DNA from 3 places in the Streptomyces sp. NPDC005181 genome. Region 3 is predicted to be linked to each of the others. Evidence: riboswitches for the same ligand, from Rfam matches in the RefSeq annotation. Region 3 holds a riboswitch; each other region holds the start of a gene.
What was found. Region 3 has a riboswitch for cyclic di-AMP ahead of ABZV38_RS18800 (C40 family peptidase). Riboswitches for the same ligand answer to the same signal wherever they lie in the genome.
Positions count from the first base shown of each region.

Region 1 (2,253 bases), on a different contig from region 3:
CTTCGCGGCGGTCGGCGGACTGACAGTCGCCAATATCTTCATCGCGACCCTCTGGACCTGAGCCGGCCGCTGCCGCCCGAGCCGCCCCTGTCATTCATCGCGCGAGCCCCTGCCGGATCCGTCCGGCAGGGGCTCGTCGCTGTCCGGGGCCGCGCTACGCGGGCCGCACGCTGCCGTAGATCGGCATGTAATAGATCGACTCCTCGCGGACATTCGCCCCCGGCTTCGGGGCGTGGATCATCATGCCGTCGCCCTCGTAGATGCCGACGTGACTGATGTCGTCGTAGAAGAAGACGAGGTCGCCCGGCTGCAGATCCGCCGTCGCGATCCGCGTGCCGATCTCCACCTGGTCCCAGGTGGTACGGGGGATGTCGACGCCCGCCGCCTTCCAGGCGGCCTGGGTCAGCCCCGAGCAGTCGTACGACGAGGGGCCCGTCGCGCCCCAGACGTACGGCTTGCCTATCTGGGCGCGGGCAAAGGCGAGGACCTTCTCGGCCTTCGTGGTGGCGCTGGTGTCCGAGCCGGTTCCGGTCCCGGTGCCCGTTCCCGTATCGCCGCCGGATCCGGCCTGCTGCGCGGCCTCCTCGGCCTTGCGGTCCGCCTCGGCCTTGGCGGCGGCCTGCCGGCGGGCCAGCTCCTCCGCCTTGCGCTTGGCCTCCGCCTCCTTCTTGCGCTCCAGCGCTGCGAGTCGCGCCTTCTCCTCGGCCGTCAGCTTCGACAGCATCGTGCGGGCCTCGCCCAGCTTCTTCTGGACGTTCTCCTTGCTCGTCCGCAGCGTGGCCTGCGACTCGGTGAGCGTCTCCAGGCTCTTCACCGCCTCGGCGCGCTTCTCCGACGCCGCGGCCTGCTGGGTGCGGAAGTCCGTGACCGCCTTCTGCTGCCGGCCCGCCATCCGGGCCATCAACTGGTTCTGGTCGAAGTACGACTGCGGGTCGTCGGCCAGGAAGAAGGTGGCGGTCGGTGCGATGGAGCCGGTGCGGTACTGCGCGGCCGCGTACTCACCGAGCGCCCTACGCGCGTCGTTCAGCTTGTCGGCACGCTTCGCGACCTCGTTCAGCAGGGCGTCGGCCTTGCCCCGCTGTGCGGCGGAGGCCTCCTTCGCCTGGTTGTACTGCTGGGTCGCGGTGCCCGCCTGCCGGTAGAGGTCGTCGACCTTCTTCTGCACGTCCTCGATGCTGGGCTTCGGTGAGGCCGGCGCGGCCGTGGCGCTCTGCGCGGACAGCAGGGTCATCCCTGCCAGTGCGGCCGTCGTGAACCCGACGGCGGGGGTGGTGCTGCGCACACGGGTGCGCGGTTTGCGATGCGACGCCAAGGCCGGCATCTCCTTCCGTGGACCGCCTACCGGGTTAGCTGTCGGGTTCGGGCGGAACGGAAGGCTGCCCTACGGTCCGAATGAGGGATATGGACCGATTCACCCCGGTGATGCATGTGGGTCCCCGGTTCCGAACTCCCGCGAGGGCAGCCCGGATTCAGCGTGGGAGCCCGCTCGGCGTGGTTCGCCTCAGGTGGTACGGGCCGCCCGACCGAGCACGCTAGCCAACCCATGGTGCTGCTGTGAAGGTTGATGTTCGATATGCCCGATACATTTTCGTGACCTTGATGACGGGGTGGTGGTGCGGGCGGAGCGAGCCCCCTCTTCCCTTACGCGGTGTGGGTGCGTGGTCTCTGTATGTGCCCGTGTTCCGGGTGCGGTTAGCCATGCGGCCGCACGGTGTCGGTGCGGCGGCCTAGACTCGTCAAGCGATGAGCAGCCTCTTTGACGACAGTTTCCTGGCCGGCCTCCAGCACTCGGAGGAAGAGCCCCCGCCGCCCCCCGAGGACTCCGCACCCGAAGCGGTGCCGGAGGACCTCTTCGCGGGCGTATTCGACGCGCCCCCGCCGCCCAGGGACGCGTACTACCGGGACGGCGCCCACCGCCCCGTCATCGACGCCGCCGCCCTGCTCGACGGGCTGAACACCGAGCAGCGCGCCGCCGTCGTGCACGCCGGCTCGCCGCTGCTCATCGTCGCCGGGGCCGGCTCCGGCAAGACCCGGGTTCTCACCCACCGCATCGCCCATCTGCTGGCCGAGCGCGGGGTGCACCCCGGCCAGATCCTGGCGATCACCTTCACCAACAAGGCCGCGGGCGAGATGAAGGAGCGCGTCGAGCAGCTCGTCGGACCGCGCGCCAACGCCATGTGGGTCATGACGTTCCACAGCGCGTGCGTACGGATCCTGCGCCGGGAATCGAAGAAGCTCGGCTTCACCTCGTCG
Region 1 is NZ_JBEXID010000028.1:60,502-62,754, forward strand. Features, by position in the region: gene ABZV38_RS19685 (hypothetical protein) at 1-61, shown strand, start outside; gene ABZV38_RS19690 (NlpC/P60 family protein) at 155-1,321, opposite strand; cyclic di-AMP (ydaO/yuaA leader) riboswitch at 1,320-1,485, opposite strand; gene pcrA (DNA helicase PcrA) at 1,744-2,253, shown strand, end outside.
Region 1: linked by a shared signal. The riboswitch ahead of ABZV38_RS19690 (NlpC/P60 family protein) and the one ahead of ABZV38_RS18800 (C40 family peptidase) in region 3 are both predicted to bind cyclic di-AMP.

Region 2 (2,253 bases), on a different contig from region 3:
GTCCGCCAAGTCGTCGGGTAAGTCGTCGGGTAAGTCCTCCGGCGAGGCGTCGAGCGACGCGTCGGATGCATCCGGTTCGTTCGACTCGTCCCGCTCCTCCGGCTCTTCGGGCGGTGAGGTGGGCGGTAAGCACCGTGGCACGCCGGCCCCCGAGGCGAGCCAGGGTGCGGGCGCGGGCAATGACCGCGAGTCGGGCCGACATGCCTCCCGCGGCAACAGCGAGGGACGCGACACGGGCGCCCAGGAGGCCGACGGCGCGTACACGGTCCGGCCGGGCGACAACCTGTGGGCGATTGCTGATGCACAGAAGGTCCCCGGCGGGTGGCCCGCGCTCTACGAGGCCAACAAGGCTGCCGTCGGCGACGACCCGGACCTCATCCTGCCTGGCGAGAGCCTCGATCTTGGCGTGAAAGCAGAGTGAGAGCGGTCTGATCAACAGCTAAATACACCCCAAAAATCGGGGTAGTTCAGAGGCCTATGTCCGCTTATGTGTAAGTGAGACATGGGTCTCTTTGCGTCAATTGACGTGTCGCGCCTGCCGGGTCCGCGCGCATCGCCCCCCACCTGCGAAAACGAGGGTCGGCGGGATGCAAGTAAGGGGTGATTGTCCGGCGTGTCCATCTTTGAATGTAGGGGTTGTGTGTGTTTACGGTCGGAACTGCTCGCACCGCGGGCCCCGTCGACCGTCACGCCGAATCCTGCCGTCGGTCGAAGGGAACAGACGCGTAAAGCGCCGTAGGCAGGAGCGGGGGACCCAGGTAAGCGCCGGGCCCGATGGTCGAAGGACCGTCAGGACCGGCTTGGGGTGAAGTCGTGCGCTAGGACGTGCGACCGGGCAACTCACTTGGCCCGAACCCGACAGCTCACCTCGTAGGCGTCGGTGAGGAGAAGTTCCATGCTGCTGAACAGCAAGGGCAAGCACCGCCGCCCGTCCAAGGCCGTCCGTGTCGCCACGCTCGCGGGTGTTGCCGGTGCCGCCATCGCCGTTCCCCTGATGGGTGCCACGGGCGCTTCCGCCGCCTCCGTCGCCACGTGGGACGCCGTCGCCCAGTGCGAGTCCGGTGGCAACTGGTCCATCAACACCGGCAACGGCTACTACGGCGGCCTGCAGTTCTCGCAGTCCAGCTGGGCTGCCGCCGGTGGTACGCAGTACGCCCCGCGGGCTGACCTGGCCACCAAGGCCCAGCAGATCGCCACCGCCGAGAAGCTCCTCGACATGCAGGGTCCGGGTGCCTGGGCCTGCGCCGGCGCCGGCAACCTGACCAACGACGGTGTCGACCCGGGCGTCGACACCGGCTCCGCCGCCGTGAAGCCGGCCGCGCCGAAGCCGGCCGAGCACACCGAGGCCCCCACCGCCTCCCGCTCGGACCGCGGCACCGCCCCCGAGGTCGCGAAGACCGTCACCACGCCGACGGGCCAGAAGGTCGCGAAGGGCGACGGCGAGTACAAGGTGAAGGCCGGCGACTCGCTCAGCGAGATCGCCGAGGCGCACAAGGTGAAGGGCGGCTGGCAGCAGCTGTTCAAGCTGAACAAGAACATCGTCAAGGACGCCGACCTGATCTTCCCGGGTCAGCAGCTCCACCTGACGAAGTAGGACGAGCCTCAGCAGAAAAGGCTCTCTCCTCCCTGAGCACCCCGACCCGGCGCGGATTCCCCCGTACGTGCCGGGTCGGGGTTTTTGCGCTCACTGTTCAACTGTTGTAGTTACTGCTCAGTAGATTTCTGGACATTTGCCCGTCTAGGGGTGCCCTTGGGTCCTTTTTCGTCCCAGGAGGCGGGCGGTCGCCGAACACAGTGGGCCAAGGCGGTTAGGCTCTTGGCGCAAGGCCAAAGCGACCCTGCACCACCAGCGTCATATCCCAGAAGGAGATGCCTCGTGCCGTCCATCGACGTCGTCGTAGCCCGGGAAATCCTCGACTCCCGCGGAAACCCCACGGTCGAGGTCGAGGTTGGCCTCGACGACGGCAGCACCGGCCGTGCTGCTGTTCCGTCCGGCGCCTCCACCGGTGCGTTCGAGGCCATTGAGCTTCGCGACGGTGACCCCAACCGCTACCACGGCAAGGGCGTCGAGAAGGCCGTCCTCGCCGTGATCGAGCAGATCGGCCCGGAGCTCGTCGGCTACGACGCGACCGAGCAGCGGCTGATCGACCAGGCCATGTTCGACCTGGACGCCACCGAGAACAAGGGCTCGCTCGGGGCCAACGCCATCCTCGGCGTCTCGCTGGCCGTCGCGCACGCCGCCTCCGAAGCCTC
Region 2 is NZ_JBEXID010000009.1:80,800-83,052, forward strand. Features, by position in the region: gene ABZV38_RS09230 (transglycosylase family protein) at 1-421, shown strand, start outside; cyclic di-AMP (ydaO/yuaA leader) riboswitch at 722-892, shown strand; gene ABZV38_RS09235 (transglycosylase family protein) at 896-1,594, shown strand; gene eno (phosphopyruvate hydratase) at 1,877-2,253, shown strand, end outside.
Region 2: linked by a shared signal. The riboswitch ahead of ABZV38_RS09235 (transglycosylase family protein) and the one ahead of ABZV38_RS18800 (C40 family peptidase) in region 3 are both predicted to bind cyclic di-AMP.

Region 3 (2,253 bases):
GAAGCCGCCGCGCAGCAGCGCGCACAGCGTGGCAGCCGCTCCACTCGCCCCGTCGCCGTGGTGCAACACCGAGGTGGTCCGCCGGAGAGCTGCGGGTTCCAGCCGCCGCACGGACAGCGGCGTCGGCGACATCGCGGCGACCATCTCAGGCACCACCGCCACCCCGTTCCCCGCACGCCGGCTCATAGGCATGGGTCAGCGCGAGATCGACGTCGCCCGAGGTCACCGCGGCGATCCCCTCGGGCGGCTGGGGTCGCCGCGGGGATGGTGGCGCTGCCGGGTGCCGACTTCACCGTGGTCGTACGGAACGCTCTCGCCTCACGCGCGGCCGGGGCGGCCACGGCGCTCGGCGTCGCCGGGGGCTGCTCGTCCGCGCCGCGCCGGTCGTCGCCGGGCTCGCGGCGGTGCTGGTCACCGGCCCCCTGCTGCGCTGACCGGCGGAGGTGACCGGCAGCCGAAAGGCGGAGCAGACGGAAGAGACGGAAGTCAGCGGACCCGTCCGTACCAGACGCTCCTCGTCCAGATCTTCTCCAGCCGCACCACGGCACCGCTTTTCGGCGAGTGCCAGATCCTGCCCTTACCGGCGTAGATCCCCACGTGGTAGACGCTGCGCCCCCAGTGGAAGAAGACCAGATCGCCGCGTCGCCGCTGCGAGGCCGAGATGTGCCGGGTCTTGTTGTACTGCTGCTGGGCCGTGCGGGGGAGCTTCTTGCCCACCTTCTTGAAGGCGAACATCGTCAGGCCCGAACAGTCGAAACGGTGGGGGCCCGTGGCCCCGTACCGGTACGGCGATCCCTTCTTCGACGCGGCGATCTTGAGCGCCTTCGTGGAATGAGTCGCGGCCTGGGCGTCGGTCACGACGCCGGGGGCGATCACGGAGCCGCCGACGGCGGCGAGCGTCAGAACCGTGGCCGTACCGGCCCGGGTGAGCAGAGACGGGACGTGAACCTGCGCAGTCATGCGCAACCCTTCGTCAGCCGCCTGTGAAGGATGACCTGTCGGGTTCGGGCTGGCGAAGTTGCCCGGCCGCACTTGGCGGCTTCACCCCGAGGGTCGACCGGATGCCCGGTCGACCCGTTGTGCTCGGGTCCTCCACTCCTGCCGATCCACTTCTGTCGACCAGGCATCCGGGCGGCGGCAGGACTCGGCGTCCGCCCGGACCGCCCCGCCGCGGTGGCGGGGGCTTGTCGTCCCACGGATCTTGACTCACCGAGTGCCGGATTTCCGAGGATATTGAGCGATATGGGAAATTCGTCGCTATTCGCCCATCCGGGTGGGTGCGGTCGTTCCGTGAACCCGGCCGGTCGCCCCGACCGGTCCCGTACCAGCGGCGGAGCAGCAGACTCCGTTCACCGGCCATGCCGAAAGCGCAAGTTGAGCCGTCCCTCGCGCGGGGGATCTCCTACGCCGAACGAGCGAGGAATTTTGATCAGCCCGCCGGGCGTGTCGCGGAAGGGGGTTGATCAACTCGTCTGGGCAGGGGGCACGGTGACCCGTCGGGCCCGCTGCTCCCCGTCCAACACGCGAAGCGCCCGCGCCAAGGTGGCGGCGTGGATCTGTGCCTCACCGCGCTCGTGCATCAAGGCGAGTGCGTCCCGCAGGGCGCGCGCCCGCGAGGCGAGTGCTTGTGCCGCGCACAACGCGCCGTAGGTGTCGCTGCCGTGGGCGGGGTTGATCCGGCCCACCTGGTCGAGCACTTCCAGATAACAGTCGATGAACTCGCCCTCGGCGCGCGTCAGTGCGGGCAGCGGCGGGAACTCCGGTGGCTGCATCGGGTGTTCACCTCGCGCCGTTCGGCGGGAGCGACGTCTTGCGGTTCTCCAGAACGTGGTCCACCAGGCCGTACGCCTTGGCGCCCGGGGCATCGAGGATGAGATCGCGCTCGATGTCCGCGGCGATCCGTTCGGCAGTGCGCCCGGTGTGACGGGCCAGCAGGTGGGTGAGCTGCTCACGCATGCGGACCAGTTCCCGCGCCTCGATCTCCAGATCGGACGGCTGGCCCTGCAGCGGCTCGGGAAGCGCGGGCTGCTGCACGACGACCCTGGCCCCGGGGAGGGCGTGCCGCCGGCCGGGGGCGCCCGCGGCGAGCAGCAGGACCGCGCTGGAACCGGCCTGTCCGAGGCAGAAGGTCTCCATCTCGCAGGTGAGGTACTCCATCGTGTCGTAGATCGCTGCCATGGCGTCGAACGAGCCGCCGGGGGAGTTGATGTAGAGGGAGATGGGGCGGTCGGGTGCGGCGTGTTCCAGGTACAT
Region 3 is NZ_JBEXID010000026.1:54,945-57,197, reverse strand. Features, by position in the region: gene ABZV38_RS18810 (hypothetical protein) at 1-153, opposite strand, end outside; partial or broken gene ABZV38_RS18805 (LysE family translocator) at 265-428, shown strand; gene ABZV38_RS18800 (C40 family peptidase) at 487-960, opposite strand; cyclic di-AMP (ydaO/yuaA leader) riboswitch at 964-1,144, opposite strand; gene ABZV38_RS18795 (hypothetical protein) at 1,464-1,772, opposite strand; gene ABZV38_RS18790 (ATP-dependent Clp protease proteolytic subunit) at 1,780-2,253, opposite strand, start outside.